4 regions of the Alishewanella sp. SMS8 genome follow, and region 3 is predicted to be linked to each of the others. Evidence: predicted binding sites of a transcription regulator. Region 3 holds the regulator's gene; each other region holds the start of a gene.
The links. Region 3 encodes sigma-54, which starts transcription at its own class of promoters, with help from an activator protein. Its sites were predicted from a motif close to GTTGGCACGNNNNTNGNNT; they were not measured.
Positions count from the first base shown of each region.

Region 1: ORJ01_RS01935 (PEP-CTERM sorting domain-containing protein) is a predicted target of sigma-54. The motif match lies at 2,082-2,100, and genes of this name have one in related genera.
Region 2: ORJ01_RS11020 (PAS domain-containing sensor histidine kinase) is a predicted target of sigma-54. The motif match lies at 3,941-3,959, and genes of this name have one in related genera.
Region 4: flhA (flagellar biosynthesis protein FlhA) is a predicted target of sigma-54. The motif match lies at 1,687-1,705, and genes of this name have one in related genera.

Region 1 is NZ_JAPJEA010000001.1:429,332-435,387, forward strand. Features, by position in the region: gene prsT (XrtA/PEP-CTERM system TPR-repeat protein PrsT) at 1-311, shown strand, start outside; gene ORJ01_RS01935 (PEP-CTERM sorting domain-containing protein) at 1,201-2,040, opposite strand; gene ORJ01_RS01940 (ThiF family adenylyltransferase) at 2,475-3,329, opposite strand; gene ORJ01_RS01945 (PEP-CTERM/exosortase system-associated acyltransferase) at 3,355-4,212, opposite strand; gene ORJ01_RS01950 (serine protease) at 4,529-5,290, shown strand; gene prsK (XrtA/PEP-CTERM system histidine kinase PrsK) at 5,306-6,056, shown strand, end outside.
Region 2 is NZ_JAPJEA010000003.1:122,450-128,505, forward strand. Features, by position in the region: gene pseC (UDP-4-amino-4,6-dideoxy-N-acetyl-beta-L-altrosamine transaminase) at 1-237, opposite strand, end outside; gene pseB (UDP-N-acetylglucosamine 4,6-dehydratase (inverting)) at 234-1,235, opposite strand; gene ORJ01_RS11010 (flagellin) at 1,508-2,281, shown strand; gene ORJ01_RS11015 (sigma-54-dependent Fis family transcriptional regulator) at 2,409-3,872, shown strand; gene ORJ01_RS11020 (PAS domain-containing sensor histidine kinase) at 4,020-5,135, shown strand; gene ORJ01_RS11025 (sigma-54 dependent transcriptional regulator) at 5,140-6,056, shown strand, end outside.
Region 3 is NZ_JAPJEA010000001.1:1,182,399-1,188,454, forward strand. Features, by position in the region: gene lptC (LPS export ABC transporter periplasmic protein LptC) at 1-407, shown strand, start outside; gene lptA (lipopolysaccharide transport periplasmic protein LptA) at 397-888, shown strand; gene lptB (LPS export ABC transporter ATP-binding protein) at 885-1,607, shown strand; gene ORJ01_RS05460 (RNA polymerase factor sigma-54) at 1,656-3,143, shown strand; gene hpf (ribosome hibernation promoting factor) at 3,169-3,456, shown strand; gene ptsN (PTS IIA-like nitrogen regulatory protein PtsN) at 3,463-3,936, shown strand; gene rapZ (RNase adapter RapZ) at 3,933-4,790, shown strand; gene ORJ01_RS05480 (HPr family phosphocarrier protein) at 4,780-5,055, shown strand; gene ORJ01_RS05485 (Na+/H+ antiporter subunit G) at 5,091-5,474, opposite strand; gene ORJ01_RS05490 (K+/H+ antiporter subunit F) at 5,483-5,752, opposite strand; gene ORJ01_RS05495 (Na+/H+ antiporter subunit E) at 5,746-6,056, opposite strand, start outside.
Region 4 is NZ_JAPJEA010000003.1:141,474-147,529, forward strand. Features, by position in the region: gene fliR (flagellar biosynthetic protein FliR) at 1-464, shown strand, start outside; gene flhB (flagellar biosynthesis protein FlhB) at 474-1,604, shown strand; gene flhA (flagellar biosynthesis protein FlhA) at 1,743-3,851, shown strand; gene flhF (flagellar biosynthesis protein FlhF) at 3,861-5,285, shown strand; gene ORJ01_RS11115 (MinD/ParA family protein) at 5,278-6,056, shown strand, end outside.

The sequences.
Region 1 (6,056 bases), 750 kb from region 3:
TCGAGCGCGGTGAATTAAAAAAAGCTGAAACTTTTGTAAAACAAGCTATTCAAATGGCTCCAAACCATCCTGATGTTTTAGACACATTCGGTTTACTGCTGCTTCGGCAAAAAGCGTATGCTGAGGCGGTAGGTCAATTTGAGAAGTCTTTAGCCATCCGTCCAGAGGCTAACGATGTGAAATTACATTATGTAGAGGCATTAATTGCTGACAATAAAATGACGAAAGCTAGCAGCGTACTCAGAACAGTAAGTGATGCACCAGAATACCAAGACAAAAAAGCTGAGTTACAACGTAAAATAACTAATTAACACTATTATTAAACAAAAAGGCACCGTAATGCTTAAAGCAAGCCAGTTAAGCATGACCTGTTTGCTCTAAAACAACCGTTGAAGGCCATGGATGGCCGGACAAATTCGTCTGGAACGAATTTGAACAGCTTTGCTGGCCTGAAAGGGTGAACTTCATCGATGAAGTTCATAATCGAGCCTCAGGGATGATTCATGGCGTGTTGATGTGCACAAACCGCGTCATGCTTAGTCCTAAACTGATCGGCATTACCGTAATACTCAGCAACGTAATGGTTTGCTTAGGTGCTTTTTTGTCGTTGTCCCTGTTACAGTTCAATTCAAAGCTATCGTTTCTTTACTGCACATAATCGCTTAAACAAGTTTAAGGAATAATGGGTTGTACTCAGCCTAGTTGCTGTTTATCGCCGTGATAACGATATTGAGTATGATTTATCAAAACCCGTAACTATGCTGCTGTGCATTGTGAATTATCCGCTGCTAATATCCCTCGATACAAATAAGCCACGCTATATTGCTTTTTATTGCTGCAATTCTAACCAAACTGCATTAAAACAATCTCGATTTAGCTGGTTGAGCATTAAAAAAGAAATAAACCATACTTAAAATAAGAGATTAAGCAATGGCTAAACATTATGGACAATAGTCACCCATGGTAAAGCAAGCAACCGGTTCAGCGACTTAACTCAGCATGACAAGGCTAGCACTTAAATATTACAAGTGATTGTAGGGTCTGACGAAAATGACAGATTAATGCGGCAGGATGATAAGAATTCAATAAGGAAAATTAGTGTTGTTCAGAGTGAACGGCATACAACAAGCTGATATTATTAAGCGGCACAAATAAAAATCCGGCAACTCGTGCCGGATTTTTATTATCTAATTAAAACTATTATGCGTTAGCTTTGTTTTTACGACGAGCTGAGAAACCCATACCCATTAGACCTAAGCCTAAAATGGCTAATGAGGCTGGTTCCGGAACAAAAGCAATGTCAACAGAGTTTAATGTGGTTGAACGACATAAATCACCATCAGCAGCACCAGCTTTTAAAGCACCGGTTGGTGTGCGACAAAAGTCAGAAGTTGGAGCATTTTGAACACCAAAGATATCACTGCTAGCAATACCAAAAATCATCTCGCCTTGACCAATTTTAGTGGCGAAATCAGTACCAGATGCATCAAAAAACACACCAGCCATTGCTGATGATACTTTGCCGAAAACTTCAATACCAACCGCGCCTGAAAGCGGATCATTTAACTGTGAACCGGTAATGCTTAAATTAAGCACATTTGTACACATAGTTGGAGTACTACAAATGCTAAAATCTACAGAACCCGCATTAAACTGACCTAAATAGGTGGTATTTGGGAAGCTTGGTGGGTTTGGGATAACAATAGCAGTACCCGCTAAGTTCCAACTCACTTTCATGCCCCATGAAGTATTAAAACCACCTAAATTGCTACCAAAAGATAACGGGTTTAAAGCACTAACATTGGCGGTACCAACATCTTTAACTGCATCGCCATTTTGTATTCCCGCCAATGGATTTGATGGGGTGTAAACAGATAACGGATTAAAAGTACCTAACGTTAGAAATTCAAAGGCACTAGTCATGCTTGCGCCAGTAACACCAGGAACTGCAGATGCATCAATTTTGATTGGTGCAGCATTAACATTACTAGCAAATAAACCTGCAGCCATTATGGTTGCTAAAACTGTGAACTTTTTCATTTTTTGTTCCTTTCAAAAAATTAAGTAACTCTATCCAGTTAATGCACAACGCGTGCCAGAAATAAAAGACGCCTATAAACAACAACTTAAAAAATCCAACTTAAAATCAAAACAAAATCTGTAAATTATCCTGACAAAAATAGCCGTTCTGGGAGTTTTTCTCGGAGTAGCTAAATCGATATTGCTGGTTAAATAAACGATTTTTCATAATAAAAAGTAATAAGCCTTCTTCAACAACAATAGAGCTTTTTACCTATTGGTGCTCGCGCAAAACAACCCAAGGTACTTACTAATAATACAAAATGCGGTATTGGCGCTAAGGGGAAACGCTAACACAGCGGTGTTTAAAGTAGGGTTTTTAGGGCGATTTCGTTCTGCTAAATGCCACGCAATAGGGACATTTAGCAGCGTTTATTGATTGGGAACTTGCGCTCTTATTTTTTAAGAACGATACGGCGGGCAATAAACAACATAATGCGCGGCAGCAAACCTTTATTACCAAACGGCCGCCATGTTTTAGTGAATTTATTGCGGTAAGCATCAAAATGCAAACCATAAGGAGCACTGATCACCGGCCCTCTTTTTAACAAGATTTTTAAAGTGTTGGTAATAGCAATACCGGAGCACAATTTAACCGCCATGGCAGTTGAAGGGCCCCGCTCTTCTCGGAAATTAACGCGACTGTCATCTACCAAATAATCGCGTTGTAACATAGCGGGCGATACGCCAACTAAAAAGCGCAACAGTTGTTCTTCGCGGCTGTGGTTTTCAAAACAAAAGTATTGTTCAAAGCTCATCTTACCTGGCATAAAGCTTAAAAAAGCGCAGCCCATTCCTAAAGGTGCTGCCGTAACAACGGGTATGCCGAGCTCTTCACAGCGTTTAAATACCAATTTGCGGGCATCTAAAGCAAAAAAATCTAAGCTATCAACGTAAATATCGGCATCAGCCAAGAATGCATCTACATTTTCAGCCGTTACCCCTTGCTCAAAACACGTAAATTCAGCATCAGGATTAATTTCGGCGGCCATTCTCGCCATCACAGCTAATTTATCTTCATCAACAGTGTGAATATTGGCACCGGCCTGTCGGTTAAAATTATGCACATCGAACTGATCAAAATCAGCCAAACTGAAACGTTGCACCCCCAAACGACATAATGTGAGTAAATGCTCACCACCTACCCCGCCTAACCCAGCAATAGCCACTTTGAAATGTTTTAGCTGTTGTTGCTCGGTTTCTGTAACCCAACCGAGATTACGAGAAAACGCGCGGTTATAATCAAACATACCCTTTCCTTGTTAAACGAATAGCTTAAAGGCTCCAGCCTAGTAAGCGTTCATTGGGTTCTAACAACATTTCTTCTGATAACTCACCAAATAACTCGTGTTCAACCGATTTTAATAATGATTGATAGCCACCACTTAGTGTCTTACGTAATTCACGTGAATCGATAAAATAAGCTGCGCGTAAACCGTGATATTCAACCGCATCACCGAGTTGATGAAATTTGATCCCTACGTAACTTAAACTTTTTGCTAAGCGAGGCTCCATCATTACAAAACCATAATATCGCTTGGTTTTATAAGACATCGCAGCAGCAGACATATACAAACAAATGGCAATATAAGGGAAACAGCGTAACTCTGTGGCAGAAAACGTAGTGTGATCAATGGCGCCCGTAGCAGCGCCCGCAAAGTTATCGACCGCCCGTTTTCGAAATGCGGCTGGTACTGCTAAGCGAGATATTTCACAGATCTCTTCTCGGGCAAAACGCCCTGGGAAAATATGTTTATCGGTAATGGCATGCGCGCAATATTTTTCGATAGGTAATAATTCATCTGGCTGACGAGAGTATATTAAGCGCACTGTCCCTGCGAGTTGCTTTGAAGATAAGTGTCTGACAAAACAATGAATAGCGTGTTCATCAAAATCATCTTTTTCTTGGTGTACGGAATTGGTTTGTTCAAATTGCAGTTCTTCACAATAAACTTGATGCCGTAAACGGTAAACCTCTTCTCTTAAAGCATGGCTATTAGCAATGGTTGGCTGTAAATAGTGAGAAAAATGCTCAGATATATTTTTAGCATCTTTACTAGCGAGCGAAGATATCGCTTTTTTTACTACGCCCCCAATAACCGGATTATCTGCAAAGCTGCTGATTTTTTTCATTATATCCTCTATTTACAATTTCAATTCGCTGTTTAGCAACGCGCAAAGCAATCATCTAAGCTACGTCGATCATTACTTTACCTTGCTATGGAATTTTAGTTGCCGATATACATACCTTATAAATCAGCCATCTATAAGCAGCAACAATTAATTTAGTGTTAAACAATATTTCTTAAGTGAGTTTTGCGGCTGCATACGCAAAATTAGTTTATGGCCTCTCTTTTGTAGTATGGTGTAGAAACAGCGTTTTTTCCTAACTCTGCCAGGCAAAAATTAGCATAGTAAGATAATATTAGCTCAATTAAGGATAATACTGATGGTAATTAAGATGCATTTGTACCGATTTTTTTTACTTTGTATATTGGCTTTATTTTCTTCGATGAGCAATGCACAGTTAGTTGATGTTATTAAAAAAATAAAACCTTCGGTAGTAGCGATAGGCATATATAACCCGACTGCCTCACCGCGGATACAGTTAGTGGGTACAGGCTTTGTGATAAGCCCTGGTAATCTAGTGGTCACCAATTATCACGTAGTCAGCCGCGGCTTAGATGAAAGTAAAATGGAGACATATGTGGTGTTATCGGGCTCGGTGCAGCAAGTCAAACAACACCAGATCACCTCGCGCCGTTTGGCACCTGAGCATGATCTGGCTTTGTTAAGCATCGACAGTCAATTACCTGCTGTTACATTAAGTAGCCAAAGCGAACTGGCATCGGAAGGGCTTGAAATTGCATTCACCGGTTACCCTATTACCAGTGTGTTAGGGCTTTATCCAGCAACCCACCGAGGCATTATCGCGGCACATTCGCCCATTATTATCCCTGCGGATCAAGCCAGCCAATTGCATGCAGCCGCTTTACGGCAGCTGCGCCAACCTTACTTAATTTACCAGCTTGACGCGGTAGCGTATCCCGGCAACAGCGGCAGCCCGCTGTATAATGCGGCTAACGGTGAGGTCATTGGCGTTATTAACCAAACTTATATTAAAGCCAGTAAAGAGTCTGTGTTATCAGATCCCAGTGGCATCAGTTACGCAATTCCTGCCCAATATATTCAACAATTAAAATCTAACTGATAAGAGTTATCCAACGTGATCGACATTTCTGCAGAACAACTAGGCTTTGGCATCGCGACAATAAGCTATTTAATCTTTGCACTATTGATATTAACCACCAAAAGTAATTCGGTTCAGCGAGGCCTATTGTTTGCTTTTAGCGTCGTTAGTGTAGTTTGGGCGGGTTATTATGCTTGGTCATTGCAACTTCCCTACGTCAATTCCGGATCTTACCTTGTAGAAAATAGTCGCAATCTGCTGTTATCACTGTTCTTACTTGCCGCACTTAAACATCACGGAGAGTGGCAAAACTTTTTTTTGAATAAATCGGTTATCGCAACTCTACTCGGCTTTGTACTGTGGACTGCCGTTGGCTTAAACCACTGGATGAGTCAGCATCTTATTTATGTGGGTAATTTACTTATTGCTATACTGCAACTGGCTATTTTAGAAGCGATTTACCGTAAAACAAATGTACAACAACGCTGGCAGTTTAAACCCCTGCTGATTGCCTTAGCGGTATGCATACTGTTTGATTTTGTGTTGCTTGCGGAATCGGCGTTATTTGCCCGAATAGACTCACACCTTTGGCAAGCTCGTGGCTTTATTTTTACGTTGATGATCCCGTTTTTAGTTATCGCTATTCGGCGCATCGAAGCATGGGGCATTAATGTCTATATTTCACGAGATATTGTTTTACAAAGCACTTTAGTGATGGCCGCAGGGGTATACCTGCTATTACTTGCCATTACAGGCTTTTATTTACGCTACATTGGCGGTAGTTGGT
Region 2 (6,056 bases), on a different contig from region 3:
GGAAATGGGGGAAGTCCAGACACGATCACCAGGTCCAACGCCAAGAGCTAAACAAGCAATATGCAAAGCTGAAGTAGCGCTGTTTACGGCTACTGCGTGATTCGCCCCACAATATTCACTGATAGCTTGCTCAAAAGCGGGAACTTGTGGCCCTTGAGTTAGCCAGGTTGAGTGTAATACTGTTGTGACTGCCGCGATATCTTCGGCATCGAGTTGCTGCTTACCATAAGGGATCATAGAGCCGCTTCCAAATTAAATTGTGCAATTTGGGCAACGGATAAAAAATCTGGGTTAGTGTCAGAAACATACTCAAAGCCATCTTCAACGGGTTGGCCTTGTTCGTTAAGCCCGTTAGAAGTAAAGTCATTACTGCGATTAAAAAACTTAATTGCAGGCGCAATCACAAAATGGTCTGAAAACTCGTAAGTGTGATAGGACATGTCACCCGGACACATCATTTCATGTAACTTTTCACCAGGGCGAATGCCGACAATTTTAATGGGTAAATCAGGGGCCATAGCTTTGGCTAAATCAGTAATGCGGATAGAGGGTATTTTGGGTACGAAGATCTCACCGCCAAGCATCCGTTCAAAGTTCTTCAATACAAAATCTACGCCTTGCTGCAAACTAATCCAAAAGCGTGTCATATCTTGATGGGTGACCGGCAGATGGTCGCTGCCGTTATCAATCAGTTGTTGAAAGAAAGGAACAACTGAACCACGAGAGCCTACAACATTACCGTAGCGCACAACAGAGAAACGGGGGCGACTTCCTCCCACCATATTATTTGCGGCGACGAATAATTTGTCAGAAGCGAGTTTGGTGGCACCATATAAATTAACTGGGTTAGCGGCTTTATCAGTGGAGAGTGCAATGACTTTTTCAACATTACAGTCGATTGCAGCATTAATCACATTTTCTGCACCATTGATATTAGTTCTGATACATTCAGTAGGGTTATATTCTGCTGCGGGAACTTGCTTCAGTGCAGCGGCATGTATAACGTAATCTACACCATGCATCGCTCTAACTAAACGGTCACCATCCCTGACATCACCAATAAAATAACGCATGCAGCTTTGGTTAAATCTTTGCTGCATCTCATATTGTTTCAGTTCATCGCGTGAATAAATGATGATTTTTTTTGGTTTAAAGCGGTCAATAAGCGTTTGGGTATATTTATGCCCGAAAGAGCCGGTACCGCCAGTGATTAGGATCGTTTTACCATCAAACATTGTCTGCCCACCCATTTTTCTCGTTATTTACGGTAAAGCATAAGACATGCCATTTGTAATTACTCTAAAGCAAAAATATAAAAAGTCTTGTAAAAACAGCAGGTCAGTTAAATTAGTTTAACCCGTTTCTGAGCAGATGCAAGTTAATCGCTGCAGTTGTATTTTAAGTAGGGCCTTAAGATGTTTCTGCAAGTATTTTGACAGTGTCACTCATTTGAGTTAACACCACTTTAGGGCTAAACTTAATTAAGATTTGATAACGAGGCATGCTGATGAAAATTACAACGCCAAGCAATAACATCTTAAATAATGTGTTGCAGCAACAACAGAAATTAGCCCAGCAAGAAGCCAGTGGTAAGCGTATTACCAGCGCTGCCGATGATGCGGCGGGGTTGCAAATCAGTAATCGGTTGAACAGCGCGATAAACGGTCAGCAGCAAGGGCAGCGAAATATTGCCGATGGTGTTGCTTTTGCGCGGGTTTATGAGCAAGCGGTGCAAGGAGTTAGCGATAACGTGAATGAAATTGAGCGGTTGGCAATTGCAGCCGGTAATGGCATTTACAGCGATGCTGACAAACAAGCGCTACAAAGCGAAGCGAACGGTTATTTGGCTAATATCCAACAAGGTTTAACCACGGAGTTTGCCGGTAAGAAACTTTTTGAAGATACGGCGCTTAGCTTTAATGCTGGCAATAGCAATCTACAATTACAAACCCAAGACTTAGGCGCAGCGCTGAACAGTCAAAACTTGTTCAGTATTGATTTAACTCAGCCACAAACGCTGACAACCGTGCGCGCTGTGGCAGAGCAGTTAAATGCGTTGCAAACTGAGGTCGGGGCTAGCATTAATGCCTTTGATAGTGCTTCTCGTGCGGTATCAGGTCAGCAAGTTGCCACCTCTGAAGCGCGTTCACGTATTGCTGATCTTGATTATGCCAAAGCTAGCAGTGAGCGGGCGGCGAATAATATTTTATCGCAAAGCTCGGTGAATGTGGCCATGCAAGCGCGCGTGAGTTCAGAGCAGGCGCTGTCGCTGTTAAGTTAAACAGGATGATGCTTCATTTTACTAAACGCTAATTTTTTGACGCCCTGTCAAAAAATTAGCGTTTTACCTTGCAAGGCTGCACACAGCTTGTACAATAAAGTCAATTATACTTATAAATTGTGCGCTTATGTCTGATAACCCTCATCTTTATCTGGTTGATTTACAACTAAATCGCTGTGAGCGTTTGTCTACCGTCTGCAGTTTTATTGGTGAAGCTCATCAGCTTGTTAGCCCTGATGATTTAGCCAATACCTTACAACATCATCCGGCTTCGGTGGTTGTGTTAGGGGCGACCGATCAATTAGATGCCAGTGCGATTATTCGGCAATTTCCGGCAAGTGCGTTTTTAGTTATTGGTGACAGCCAAAGTTATTTATTAGAGCAAGCCAACGTGATTGGCGTGTTAAGTGAGCCTTTTTCCTACAATAGCTTAACGCAGCTTTTGCGCGATGCGCAGCAATACCATCGTTTATTACCTACTCACAAACAGCAAGATAATCAAGTACGCTTCGATGGTATGGTCGGGCAAACACCGGCCATGCAAAAAATTCGTTTTTTGATCCAGCAAGTAGCCAAAACAGAAGCAAACGTTTTGGTGCTTGGGCCTTCAGGTACCGGTAAAGAAGTGGTCGCTCGGAATATTCATTTATTATCGAACCGCGCCAATGGGCCCTTTGTGCCAATTAATTGCGGGGCAATTCCGGCTGAATTGTTAGAAAGTGAGTTATTTGGTCATGAAAAAGGCGCCTTTACTGGGGCTATTTCTACCCGCAAAGGCCGTTTTGAGTTAGCACAAGGCGGCACCTTATTTTTAGATGAAATTGGTGATATGCCACAGCCCATGCAAGTGAAATTGCTGCGGGTGTTGCAAGAGCGAATTTTTGAGCGCGTAGGCGGCAGCCAAACCCTGAAAGCCGATGTGCGAATTATTGCGGCAACCCATCGCGATTTAGAAGTGATGATTACAGACGGCGGTTTTCGGGAAGATTTATATTACCGTTTAAATGTGTTTCCTATCGATACGCCTGCGCTGTGCGATCGTGCAGACGATTTACCGATTTTAATTACTGAATTACTTAACCGCCAATATGCCGCACATCAAGCAAAAGTGAAGTTTACTGAACGCGCACTCGACAGTTTAAAGTTACACAGTTGGCCAGGTAATGTGCGCGAGTTGGCTAATTTGCTCGAACGTATGGTGATTATGTATCCGGATCAGATCGTCGATGTGGCTGAGCTACCGAAAAAATATCAGCACCTAGATGTTGAATCTTATCAGCCGGTGTATCCAGAAGCGTTACAAGAGCGTGATCTGTTAAATGCGTTATTTCAAAGCGATGACAGCAGCGACAGTGAGGAGGCCGCCGGTTTTGAGACAATCGCTACATTTACCTCTGTTATCACTCAAGATACCTTGCCGGAAGAAGGCTTAGATTTAAAAGAGTTTCTCGCTGAATTAGAAATTCGTTTTATTTCCCAAGCACTAGAGCGCCACGATTTTGTAGTGGCACGGGCAGCCGATATTTTAGGTTTGCGCCGCACCACCTTGGTTGAAAAAATGCGTAAATATAATCTAGGTAAAGAAGAGTAACTCTGCAGCACTTTGAGCCTGCTGTCAGATTGTTGACGCATAAAGCTGTTTAAACTCAATGATTTAATCATGGCACATTCTCTGCATTGCTCCTGTTAAGATCCGCCAACTGCTTCGCCGTTGGCCCTTAGCAGCAGGAGCCACTCTATGTCAGTATTAACCGCAACCAGCCACTTGAATGAAGTATCAAGTGCGACTGTGCATCCTTTGATCGCGCCCGTAAAAAGCAGTGCGCGCTCGCAAGAGCAGCGGTTAAAACACATTCTGCAATGCTTACCCTCTGGCGTAGTGTTGCTTGATGGTTGGGGACGCGTGATTGAAGTGAATCATGTCGCGGTAGAGATGCTTGGCGAGCCTTTGCTCGGTGAATCATGGCTTAATGTGATTAACCGCTGCTTTCGACCTCGCAGTGATGATGGCCTAGAAGTGTCATTAACGGATGGCCGGCGCGTAAAACTGCAAATCAGTGCTTTAACGCCAGACTCTGGGCAGCTTATTGTGTTGACTGATCTCACCGAAACGCGTGAGCTGCAAAATCGCTTAAGTCATCTGCAGCGTTTATCCACACTGGGTAAAATGATGGCGACGCTCGCGCATCAAATTCGCACCCCTTTATCTTCTGCCATGCTGTATGCAGAGAATTTACGTAGCCCAAAATTGCCTAATCAATCGCGTGAACAATTCCAAGATAAGTTACTGGCGCGCTTGCACGATTTAGAGCAGCAGGTGAACGATATGCTGTTATTTGCGCGCTCAGGTACGGCACAAGCTGTTGCGAGTATGACATTGCAGCAATTATGCGATGAACTCGTACTGCGCAGTGAAGCATTACTTAACCATCATCATGCCGTGTTTAAAATTAGCCTGACGACACCGCAAGCCAGTTTATTAGGTAATAAAAACAGCCTGGTTGAAGCCTTATTAAACTTACTGCAGAACAGTTTACAAGCTGCAGGCGATAACGCGCAATTGTGCTTAGCGCAGCAAATTGGCAAGGCGGGGCAGTTAACCTGGCAATTTAGTGATAATGGCCCGGGTATTCCCCCAGCCGTGCAAGCGCAGATGTTTGAGCCGTTTTATAGCAATAAAGCCGGTGGCAGTGGTTTAGGTTTAGCGGTGGTGCAAGCGGTGGTGCATAGCCATCAGGGTAGTATTCATTATGTTGATTTAGCAGCAAGGCCAGAGGGAGCGTTAAGTGGCGCCTGTTTTGAGATCAGCTTACCTATTCATCATAGTGCCTCAGCTGCTAAGACTAAGGAGTAATGCCATGTCAGATCTGAAAATATTAATTGTGGAAGATGATGCCGGTTTACGCGAAGCCTTAATCGATACACTGAGTTTGGCCAACTATCAGGTGCTCAGTGCCGCCAGTGCCGAAGAAGCCTTGCTGCTATTAAAAAAACAAAGTGTGCAGCTGGTGATCAGTGACGTGCAAATGGGCTCGGTATCCGGTTTAACCTTGTTAAAAACCTTACGCGAACAATATCCGCAATTACCCGTACTGATGATGACGGCCTATGCCACTGTGCAAGATGCGGTTGAGGCTATTCGTTTAGGGGCGATTGATTATTTATCGAAACCGTTTTCACCTGAGGTGCTGGTCAGTACGGTAGCGCGTTATGTGGTCGCTGAGCCAACAGACAGCTTTACGCCGATTGCCGCGGCCGAGCAGAGCAAAGCCTTGTTACAATTGGCCGAGCGGGTGGCGCATTCTGAAGCCAGTGTGATGATCTTAGGCCCCAGTGGCTCGGGAAAAGAAGTGCTGGCACGGTATATTCATCAACAATCAGCCCGTGCAGCTGAGCCTTTTATCGCCATTAATTGCGCAGCGATCCCTGATAATATGTTGGAATCTACCCTATTTGGTTACGAAAAGGGTGCGTTTACCGGCGCGGTGGCGGCGTGTCCGGGTAAATTTGAACAAGCACAAGGCGGTACCATCCTGCTGGATGAAATTACTGAAATGCCGATGAATTTGCAGGTTAAACTCTTACGAGTGCTACAAGAGCGCGAAGTAGAGCGGTTGGGCAGTCGTAAGACTATTAAGTTGGATGTGCGCATTTTAGCCACCAGTAATCGAGAGCTTGCTCAAGCGGTAGCCGATGGCCTGTTTCGTGAAGATTTGTATTATCGTTTAAATGTCTTTCCGTTAAGTTGGCCTGCATTAGCCCAGCGCCCGGAAGA
Region 3 (6,056 bases):
ACGACAATGAGGGCTATATTGCCGATCACGTGCAGGCGCTGAAATTAGAGCATTTTGAACAGCTCGGCTTTACGCAGTTTGATCAACCGCGCTATACCCTGTTTAATAAAGCACATCAGCCTGCTTGGGAAATCAGTAGCTTACAAGGTGTCTGGTTTCCTGAAGATAAGATTATTTTGGAAAACCAAGTGGTTTTGCAAAACAAACAAACCCTAGGTTTAGTAGAACGCGTTGAAACGGCCTCATTACAACTGATGTTGCCTGAAAAAAGTATTCATACGCATGAAATCGTTCAGATCACCGGCGCCGGTTTTTTCATTAAAGGGCAAGGTATGCATGTCGATTTAACAAAAGAAACCATACAATTGCAAAAGCATTTAGAGACGGTATATTTCAATGAAAATTAATAGCTTAATGATTGTTTTGGCCTTTTTTTCTGCCGTTAGTTTGGCCGCCGAACCGGATCATAAACAGCCCATCTCGGTCGATGCAGATAAAACCTTAGCCTCATTAATTGACAGCATTGCCAGTTATGCCGATAACGTTGTCGTACGTCAGGGGTCCATGTTGATCAAAGCAGACAAACTTGAAGTCGACGCCAGTGCTGGTAAAGGTAAAGAGGTGTTTATTACAACAGGCTCACCGGCGACCTATTCACAAACTCTGCAAGGTGATCGTCCTGTAACCGCTCAAGCGAATGAGATCCGATTTGACCGTGCCAGCCGAATTTTAACGTTATCGGGTAATGCCGAAGTGATGCAAAGCGGTAGCTTAGTGCGCGGTGCCGTGATCCGTTACAACATTGAATTACAACAATTAAGTGCTGAAGGTGAGCAAAATCGTCGCGTTACCACGATTTTCACCCCAGAAAACAAGGACAATCCATGAAGTTAGTGGTCTCGCACCTCGCCAAAAGCTATAAAAGCCGGCAGGTAGTGAAAGATGTCAGCTTAGAGGTCAATGCAGGGCAAATCGTCGGTTTATTGGGCCCTAACGGTGCAGGTAAAACGACAACCTTTTACATGATTGTTGGCTTAGTTCCCTCGGATAAAGGCACCATTACCCTCAACGAGCAAGATATTACTTTTGCTCCGATCCACCAACGTGCCCGCGCCGGCATTGGTTATTTACCGCAAGAAAGCTCGATTTTTCGTAAATTGACTGTGCATGAAAACTTATTGGCCATTTTGCAAACCCGCAAAGATTTAAGCACGCAACGCCGCGCTGAAATTGCCGATGATTTATTAGAAGAATTTCATATCGGCCATATCCGCAACAGTTTAGGGATGGCGTTATCTGGTGGCGAGCGTCGTCGGGTTGAGATCGCGCGAGCATTAGCCGCTGATCCCGCTTTTATTTTATTAGACGAACCGTTCGCTGGCGTTGACCCGATTTCAGTACTTGATATCAAAAAAATCATTCAACACCTCGCCCAACGTGGCATTGGTGTTCTCATTACTGACCATAATGTGCGTGAAACGTTAGATGTTTGTGAAATCGCTTATATTGTCAGTCATGGCGAACTGATTGCAGCCGGTTCTCCGCAAGATGTTCTAGCAAATCAGCAGGTACGTGATGTATACCTAGGTGAGCAATTCAGGCTATAGTAAAGAAGATAGAACGCAACTGCGCATTCAGGAGAGAATTACAGGTACATGAAGCCCTCTTTGCAACTCCGCCTAGGACAACAGCTTACCATGACGCCACAACTGCAACAGGCGATACGCCTATTACAGTTGTCTACCATTGAGCTACAGCAAGAAATACAGGAAGCGTTAGACGCGAACCCGTTACTCGAAGGCGATGATGATTTCGAACGTCAGCCAGATGAGGTTGATCACAGTCTTGGCAATATCAATCGCGATACCCTTGACGATCCACGCAACAAAAACTCAGAGCAAAAAGACGCTGCCGATCGCGATACCAGCGATGATCTGAATCAACAAAACATCCAAGAAGATTTACCGCTAGATAATAACTGGGATGACTTAGTCAGTGCCGCCCCTGTTAGCAGTGGCAACATGCCTGATGACGATATGGTGTATCAGGGTGAAACCAGCGATACCCTGCAAGATTATTTACGTTGGCAAATGCAACTGACGCCCTTTTCTGAAATCGACCGGGCTATTGCTGAGATCATTATTGAAGCCATCGATGACAATGGTTTTTTAAGTATCAGCTGCGAAGAAATACTCGACTCACTGCAATCTAACGAGGTCGAGGCCGACGAAGTTGAAGCCGTGATTAAACGCATTCAATTATTTGATCCGGTCGGGGTTGGCGCGCGCTCGGTGCAAGAGTGTTTACTGGTGCAGTTACGGCAGTTTGAGCCAACTACCCCCTATTTAAATGATGCAAAACTCATTATTAGCAACTATACCGAATTTTTAGCAAATAGAGACTTTCGTTCTTTGATGCGCGTGACTAAACTCAAAGAAGAAGAGTTAAAGGAAGTCATGCAGTTGATCCACAGTTTAAATCCACGGCCGGGTGCTGATGTGATTAAACAAGAACAGCAGTATGTGATTCCTGATGTCACGGTGACAAAAGTAAAAGGTCGTTGGCAAGTCGAATTAAACGCTGACGCTATGCCCAAAATACGGATCAATCAGCAATATGCGGCGATGAGCAAAACCGCTAAAAATTCCGCTGATACGCAATTTATTCGTTCGCACTTGCAAGAAGCTAAATGGTTTTTAAAGAGCTTAGAAAGCCGAAACGATACTTTACTCAAAGTAGCCAATTGCATTGTGCAGCAACAACAAGCCTTTTTTGAGCATGGTGAAGAAGCCATGAAACCGATGGTATTGAATGATGTTGCAGAAATGGTCGGTATGCATGAGTCGACGATCTCACGCGTCACCACTCATAAATATATGCATACACCACGTGGAATTTTTGAACTTAAGTTCTTTTTCTCCAGTCATGTTAGTACAGAGAGTGGTGGTGAATGTTCTTCCACTGCCATTCGTGCTTTTATTAAAAAATTGGTGGCGGCAGAAAATCCGGCAAAACCGCTAAGTGACAGTAAAATGGCGGAGATTTTGTTAGAACAAGGGATAAACGTGGCTAGGCGAACTATCGCTAAATACCGCGAATCGTTGTTTATTCCGCCGTCAAATCAACGAAAGACCCTGCTGTAAGTGTCTTAACTAAAAGGAAGAGTCTATGCAAATCAATTTAACAGGCCGTCACGTCGAAATTACCGAAGCCTTAAAAGATTATGTCGAGAATAAATTTGCTAAGCTAGAGCGTCATTTCGAGAACATTAATAATGTACATGTCATCTTAAACGTGGAAAAATTACAACAGATTGCCGAAGCTAAAATCCATCTCACCGGTGGCGAAGTGTTTGCGGTGTCTGAGAACGAAAACATGTATGCTGCGATTGACCAGTTAATAGACAAACTCGATCGGCAGGTCATTAAACACAAAGAAAAACTGTCACGACACTAAGACATTATTATGAATTTAAACGCAATGTTAGCGGAGAACTGCACGAAAAGTGCAGTTCTATTTAACAGTAAAAAACGTATCCTCGAATATATCGCCGAACTGGCTCACCAGCAGCTTCCCGAACTATCTGAATACACGATTCTTGAAGCCTTAATGACCCGTGAAAAACTCGGTTCAACCGGCATCGGTGGCGGTATCGCCATTCCTCACGGCAAACTTGACTGCGTAACTCAACCGATTTTGGTGTTTGTGGTCAGTAAAGACCCTATCGCGTTTGATGCGATAGATAACCAAGCCGTCGATATTTTTTGCGCTATTTTAATACCCACTGAGCAATGCCAAACGCACCTAAGTACGTTATCCGGTATTGCCAAATTGTTGAGTCAGAAAGACTTAACCAAAAAAATCCGCCATGTCGAGTCAGATGAACAACTGTATCAGCTACTACTCGACTATAGCCAAAAAACAGGTGAGTCATGAAACTACTCGTCGTCAGTGGTCGCTCAGGCTCTGGCAAATCGGTTGCTCTAAGAGTCATGGAAGATCTCGGCTATTACTGCGTCGACAATCTCCCGGTTAATCTATTACCGACTCTGGCAACTGCAGTAATGGGCCAATATGAACGCGTTGCCGTGAGTATTGATGTGCGTAACTTACCGAGCGATCCCGATGAGTTATCAGACATTTTGTCGTATCTGCCGCGCAAGCTGGAACTGACGATTTTATATTTGGATGCGGATCACACCACGCTAATTAAGCGCTTTAGCGAAACGCGTCGCTTGCATCCGCTATCCCATCAAGCGATGTCGCTCGATGAAGCCATTTCACGTGAACAACAGTTATTAGATCCTATCTCTAGCCGCGCCGATTTATATATCGATACCACTGAGCTGAATGTGCATCAACTGGCCGAGCAATTACGTGAGCGGATCTTAGGCCAAAAGACCGGCCGTTTAGTGATACTCTTTGAATCCTTTGGTTTTAAATATGGTATTCCAAAGGATGCCGATTTTGTGTTCGATGCGCGGTTTTTACCCAACCCACATTGGGAGCCGGATCTGAAACCGCTCACAGGTTTAGATCAGCCAGTTAAAGATTACCTCGCCTCACAAGACGTGGTTGCAAAATATACGTGGCAGATCAATACCTTTATCGCCAGCTGGTTACCTCATCTCGAACGTAACAATCGCAGCTACTTAACGATAGCGATTGGTTGCACAGGTGGCCAGCATCGTTCAGTGTATATCGCACAAAGCCTAGCCGAAACCTACCGCAGCCAACGCGAAGATGTACAAATTCGCCATCGGGAATTAGTCAGACATCATGGCCGATAAGTTAGCTGCAACAGTCACGATTATTAATGCCCTAGGCCTACACGCACGTGCCGCAACCAAGCTAGTGCAGTTAAGCCAGCAATTTGATGCCAAAGTAGAATTAGTGCAAGAAGATGGTAAAACAGCAGATGCCGGCAGCGTACTGGCCTTGCTGATGATGGCCAGTAGTAAAGGTAAAACCCTTACAGTGACCACCGAAGGCCCTGACGCTGCTGAAGCATTAGACGCGATTACTTTATTAATTAATACCGGTTTTGGCGAATAGCGTAAAGCTTGTGCTTTACGCTATTGCTAGGTTTTTTAGGGTAAATTCGACTTAATATGCGAACGACTGCTGTTTTGTAATTGCCCTCGCTTGAGTTCTTGCTCACCTGTAGTCCGCGCAATCGCCTCAGTCTGATGATGCAGGGCAGCTTTAATGAGCATATGTGCACTGATTGGCGCGGTGATCAATAAGAAGATAGTAATCAACAATTCATGCACGCTGATCTCACCGGGTGCCGCACTAAAAAACAACATCGAGCCTAACAAAATACCGCCCATACCCAAGGTGGTCGCCTTTGTTGGCCCATGTAAGCGCATAAAAAAATCGGGCATCCGCGTTAAACCAATCGAACCAATTAACACAAAGCTGCCACCGAGTAATAAAAAGAAGGCAATTACCCATTCCATCCAATTTTGCATATTCTCTCCTATTCGATGATATCGCCACGTAATAAAAACTTACACACGGCCACCGTGCTGACAAAACCTAACATGGCAATTAATAACGCGGCTTCAAAATACAATGAGGTGCCCATCAGCAGGCCATATAAGATGATCAGGGCAATGCTATTGATATACATGGTATCGAGCGCTAGGATGCGATCTGGCAAGCTTGGGCCACGTACTAAACGCCATAGGTTAAGTATCAAAGCCAAACTGATCATACCAAAGACTAAAAAGATAACATTCTCTAACATTGAAAGATCTCCTTTAGCGGGGCTTCATAGCGCGATTTGATTGAAGCAATCAGTTCTGCTTCATCTTCTAAATTCAGTACATGAATCAACAACCAACGCTGTTTTACTTCCTCACCTTCTGCCAGCATTTCTTTAGTGGGGTAAATGTCCGCACTTACCGTGCCTGGAGTCATCGACACGGTACTGGCTAAAATAGTGATGGGCAGTTCATGCTGTAAATCTAGCGGCACACGCACAAAAGCAGGTTTTAACCGTTTAGTCGGCCCTAAAATTAATATCGCGACCTGTGCATTTGCGGTAACAA
Region 4 (6,056 bases), on a different contig from region 3:
CGCAAACCGGTTTAGCCTTCGCATCAATGGCCGATCCGGCGAGCGGCATGACGGTTCCGGCTATCGGTCAGTTTTATCTGATTTTAGCCACCTTGTTGTTTTTTGTGTTCGATGGTCATTTGATTATGATCCAGATGCTAGTGTTTAGTTTCGATTCTCTGCCGATTAACGGTCAATGGTGGGATGTGACGCACTACTGGACCATAGTTGAGTTTGGCGGTTGGATGTTTGCCACTTCGCTAGCAATTGCCTTAGCACCGATTGTCGCTATGTTGATGGTCAATTTATCGTTTGGCATCATGACCCGAGCTGCACCGCAGTTGAATATCTTCTCGATTGGTTTCCCTGTAACCATGCTGTCAGGCTTGCTGATTTTATGGTTAACACTCGATACCTTTTTATTCCATTACGATAAACAGTGGCAGCATGTAATTGATTACAGCTGTCGACTGATTAGTTGCTAGGAGGCTGGCATGGCAGAAGATTCCGGCGCAGAAAAAACCGAACAGCCCACGCCCAAGAAGCTGCAAGACGCAGCAGAAAAGGGCCAGATAGCCCGCTCAAAAGACCTTGGCACGGCTTTTGTGCTTATTGGCAGCGCCGCAGCTTTATTGGTGTTTGGCAAGATGTTAGCCATGGCCGTGCTGACGATTGGTCAGCGCATGTTACGGTTGGATGAAAAAGATATTTTTGAGACAAATTCCATGTTCACTGCCTGGGGGGATGCGGGTGGCGAGCTTATTATGCCCTTAATCGGCATATTTTCTCTGATCCTTATTGCCGCATTTTTAGGTAATACCCTCTTAGGTGGCTTTAACTTTAGCTGGCAAGCCGCAGGCCCTAAAGCCAGTAAAATGGACCCGATGAAAGGTTTAGTGCGCATGTTCGGTCTACAAGCTTTGGTCGAGCTGGGTAAAAGCTTTTTAAAAGTGGCAGTAGTGGTGGGTGTGGCCTTTTTTCTGTTAAAGCTGTTTTTTATGGATATCATGGCGCTGTCGTTAATGAGCGAACCGAATAATATTGAATCAGCGTTATATTTCTTAGGATGGTTGTTTTTAGGGCTTTGTGCTAGTACTTCGTTAATTGCTATCGTCGATGCCCCTTATCAAAAGTGGAATCATGTGCGGCAGTTAAAAATGTCGCTACAAGAAATTAAAGACGAGCATAAAAACTCGGAGGGTAGCCCAGAGATCAAGGCGCGGATACGTCGCACGCAAATGCAGATGTCAATGAAACGGATGATGCAGCAAGTCCCCACAGCGGATGTGATCGTCACGAACCCAACGCATTATGCGGTGGCGTTAAAGTATGATCAAGGCAAGTTCCGCGCACCGGTGGTGGTGGCCAAGGGCGTCGATGATATCGCCATGCATATTCGAAAAATTGCCAATGGCCATAAAATCCCGGTGATTGAATCACCGGCGCTAGCCCGTTCGATTTATTACACGACTAAACTTGATCATCCGATCCCCGAACAATTATTCGCGGCCGTGGCGCAAGTGCTCGCTTATGTTTTCCAATTACGCCTGTATCGTAAAGGCAAGGGCAGTCGGCCGAAAAATCTCGCGAAAGAGCTACCCATCCCTGATGAATTTAAACACTAGCCACGAATGAGCGCCGCGTGCCGATAAAGTGTCGGCACGGTTTTATCGCTCATTTAGCTGCTTTTCAATAACCTCACCTGATACTGGAACGTTTATTGCTTTAGCCTGTTGTTCCGTCATTAAATTGTCAGGTTATCCATGCAGTTGAGCCAGCTTTACAGTAAATTTGATCGATCCCAACTTCAACACCTTAAGGGTGTCGGTACGCCAGTCTTAATTTTGGCGGCATTGGCTATGGTGGTATTACCGTTGCCACCTTTTATGCTGGATGTCTTATTCTCTTTTAATATCGCGCTGGCGCTGGTGGTGTTGCTGGTCACCATCTATACCAAACGGCCGTTAGATTTCGGTATTTTTCCCAGTGTGATCTTGATTGCGACCATCCTACGTTTGGCACTTAATGTGGCCAGTACCCGTGTCGTGTTGCTGGAAGGTCATAATGGCGGCGATGCGGCCGGTAAAGTCATTGAAGCCTTCGGCTCGGTCGTGATCGGTGGTAACTATGCCGTGGGTATCGTGGTCTTCCTGATCCTAATTATCATCAACTTTGTGGTGGTGACTAAAGGTGCCGGTCGTATCGCAGAAGTGTCTGCACGTTTTACCTTAGATGCGATGCCTGGTAAGCAAATGGCTATTGATGCCGATTTAAATGCCGGTTTAATTACCCAAGAAGAGGCCAAGGCACGCCGCGAAGATGTGACTAACGAAGCCGACTTTTATGGCTCGATGGACGGTGCCAGTAAATTCGTAAAAGGCGATGCTATCGCCGGTATCGTTATTTTGGTGATCAACCTGATTGGTGGCTTGTTTATCGGCATGATGCAGCACGATCTGAGTTTTGGCGATGCGATGGAAATTTATACTTTGCTGACCATTGGTGATGGCTTGGTTGCGCAGATCCCGGGTTTATTATTATCGATTGGTACTGCCATTATCGTCACCCGCCAAAACAAAGAAGGCGATCTGGGCAAGCAAATGACCAGTCAGTTGGGTGATAACACCCATGTGTTGTTTGTCGCCGCTGGCGTGATGACATTAATGGGCGTTGTGCCCGGCATGCCACACTTTTCATTCTTATCCCTAGCAGCGTTATTGGGCGGCGTAGCTTGGTATATCAAAAAACTGGCCAACGAAAAAGCGACAGCCTTGCAACCGCGCACAGCTACGGCTGGCCAACCTAAGCCTGAATCACAAACTGTGAAAGAGATCGGTTGGGACGATGTGCATGGCGTTGATACCATTGGTTTAGAAGTGGGTTATCGTTTGATCCCGCTTGTGGATAAAGCCCAGGGCGGCGAGTTGTTAAATCGGATTAAAGGCGTACGTAAAAAGTTATCACAAGAGTTGGGCTTTTTGGTACCGCCAGTCCATATTCGCGACAACCTTGATTTAGAGCCGAACAGCTACCGGGTGGCCCTGATGGGCGTAACCAATGGTGAGGGGGAATTACGCCACGATAATGAGTTAGCCATTAACCCTGGCCAAGTGTTTGGTACGGTAAAAGGTATTGCCACCAAAGATCCGGCATTTGGCTTGGATGCGGTGTGGATCAGTAAAGATCAGCGTGAACATGCTCAAACACTAGGTTATACCGTGGTCGATGCGGCCACCGTTGTTGCCACGCATCTTAGCCAAATTTTAACGAATCATGCCGCCAGTTTATTAGGCCATGAGGAAGTTCAAAATTTGTTAGATATGCTGGCCAAGCACTCACCTAAGCTAGTGGAAGGCTTAGTCCCTGAAACACTGCCACTGACAACCGTAGTAAAAGTGCTGCAAAACTTATTACACGAGGGTGTGCCAATTCGTGATATGCGCACAATTGTACAAACTTTGGTGGAATATGGCGCGAAAAGTCAGGATGTTGATGTGTTAACTGCGGCTTGTCGTATTGCTTTACGTCGGCTTATTGTGCAAGAGGTGGTGGGCAGTAAACCTGAGATCCCGGTGATTACTTTTGCGCCTGAGCTTGAACAAATGTTGCATCAATCCATGCAGGCTGCGGGTAACGATGGCGCAGGTATTGAACCCGGGTTAGCCGATCGCATTCAGCAGTCATTACAAGAAGCGCATCAAAACCAAGAGTTGACCGGTGAAAGTGCCATTATGCTGACGTCAGGAATTTTACGCTCAGTCATGGCACGATTCGTGAAATACACTATCCCAGGACTACGAGTGTTGTCATATCAAGAGATCCCCGATGACAAACAAATTCGAATCGTTAGTGTAATCGGTCAGCAGAATTAGGAGTAACTCATGAAAATTAAACGCTTTGTTGCCAAAGATATGCGCAGCGCCCTGGCAGAAGTCAAAGAGTTCCTCGGCGCCGATGCAATTATTTTATCTAATAAAAAAGTCGCTGGTGGTGTTGAAATTGTTGCGGCGATTGATGCAGAAGCCCCAGCAGCAACACCTCGCCAAGCCACGCCATCACAGGCTTCTAATACTGCAGAAACGGTAGCAATTGCCAGTGCACGCGCCGAGCCTCGCTTTAGTGTCAGTGTTGATGACGAGCCAGAAGCGGATCCAGCAGATTCATTACGCGCCTTACTCGCCAGACAAATGATTAAGCAACAAGGTCGGGAGCCGCAAGCCCCCGCAGCGGCACTAACCAAGCAAAAGGTTGCTGAGCCCGCGTTACAAAAAGCCCCACAATTTGAACGTCAAAATTCTGGCAATACTCAAGCTCAGTCAGCACAATGGCAAGAAATTAGTCAAGCCCAGCAAGCCCAAGCACAATTAATGCAGCAACAGTTCGCCCAAATGCAAACTGAGATGCTGTCGATGCGCCAATTACTGCAGCATCAAGTCTCGGGTTTAATGTGGCAAGATTTAGCTCGGCGCGAGCCCGTGCGGGCACTTGTGATTGAAAATCTGCAACAAATGGGCTTGTCTGAGCAAATCGCTGATCAGTTAGCCTGTTTCATGCCCGATGATTTAAATGCCGCTGCTGCATGGGATACTGCGCTAGAATTACTCTCAGGGCAGTTAAATACCACTAACGATGATATTTTGCGTCGAGGTGGGGTTATTGCCTTAGTTGGCCCAACAGGAGTAGGGAAAACCACCACCGTAGCCAAACTTGCCGCGGGTTTTGCCAAACGACACGGTGTTGATCAAGTGGCTTTAATTACCACAGATTGTTTTCGGATCGGTGCTTTTGAACAACTGGCGACATTTGGCCGCATTATCGGTTGTCCCGTTAAACAGGCGAAAGATAGCGAAGAGCTGGCGATATTGTTGAATCAGCTACAACAGCGTAAACTGGTCTTAATTGATACTGCCGGCATGAGTCAACGCGATGTGCGTTTAGCCGAGAAACTTGCGTCATTGGTCCATAATTCTCGTGTTAAAATAAAAAGTTATCTGGTATTGTCAGCCACAGCTCAGGCGCGCGTGATGCAAGAAAGTGTGCAACAATTTAAACGCATTGGCTTATCAGGTTGTATTTTCACCAAATTGGATGAATGTTTAAGTTTAGGTGAAGTGATCAATGTGGCATTACAAAATGCCTTGCCAGTCAGTTACCTAACACATGGCCAACGTGTGCCAGAAGATATTCGGATTGCTGACGCGGCCGATTTAGTAAAAGAAGCGGAGCAGTTACGTCAACAACACAGTGATAACCGCCATCAATGGTATCAAGACGACACAACGCAGGTAGCAGCTGCCTATGCCTAAAGATGTATTAGCCGATGATCAAGCCAGTGGCCTTAGAAAAATGAAGAAACAGATGGTAAAAGTGATTTCTATAACCGGCGGTAAAGGTGGCGTGGGTAAAACCAACGTTACATTAAATCTGGCTATGGCGCTGGCCCAGCTGGGGAAAAAGGTTTTAGTACTTGATGCCGATCTCGGTTTAGCCAATTGCGACGTGATGTTGGGCTTGCGCGTCGATAAAAATTTATCCCATGTCCTTGCTGGATCGGCTACTTTAGACGATATTTTAGTAGAGGGGCCTTACGGTATTAAAATTGTGCCTGCCACCTCCGGTAGTCAAAATATGACGGAGCTTTCTCCGGTAGAACATGCTAGTTTAATTCGTGCCTTCAGTGAATTACACACACCTATTGATGTGTTACTAGTTGATACCGCCGCGGGTATCTCCGATATGGTGCTTAGTTTCTCTCGTGCCTCGCAAGATGTCTTAATGGTCGTATGTGATGAACCCTCTTCCATTACCGATGCTTATGCTTTAATGAAGATTTTAAGTCGCGACCATGGCGTCGATAAATTTAAAATTGTAGCGAATATGGTGCGCAGCCTAAAAGAAGGCCAAGAATTATTTGCTAAACTGACTCGTGTCACTGATCGATTTCTTGATGTCAGTTTAGAACTAGTGGCCACCGTGCCACAGGATGAAAACGTGCGCAAAGCTGCGCGCAAACAGAAAGCTTTTATTGAAGCCTTCCCAACAACACCGGCGAGTATGGCAATTAAAACCTTAGCGCT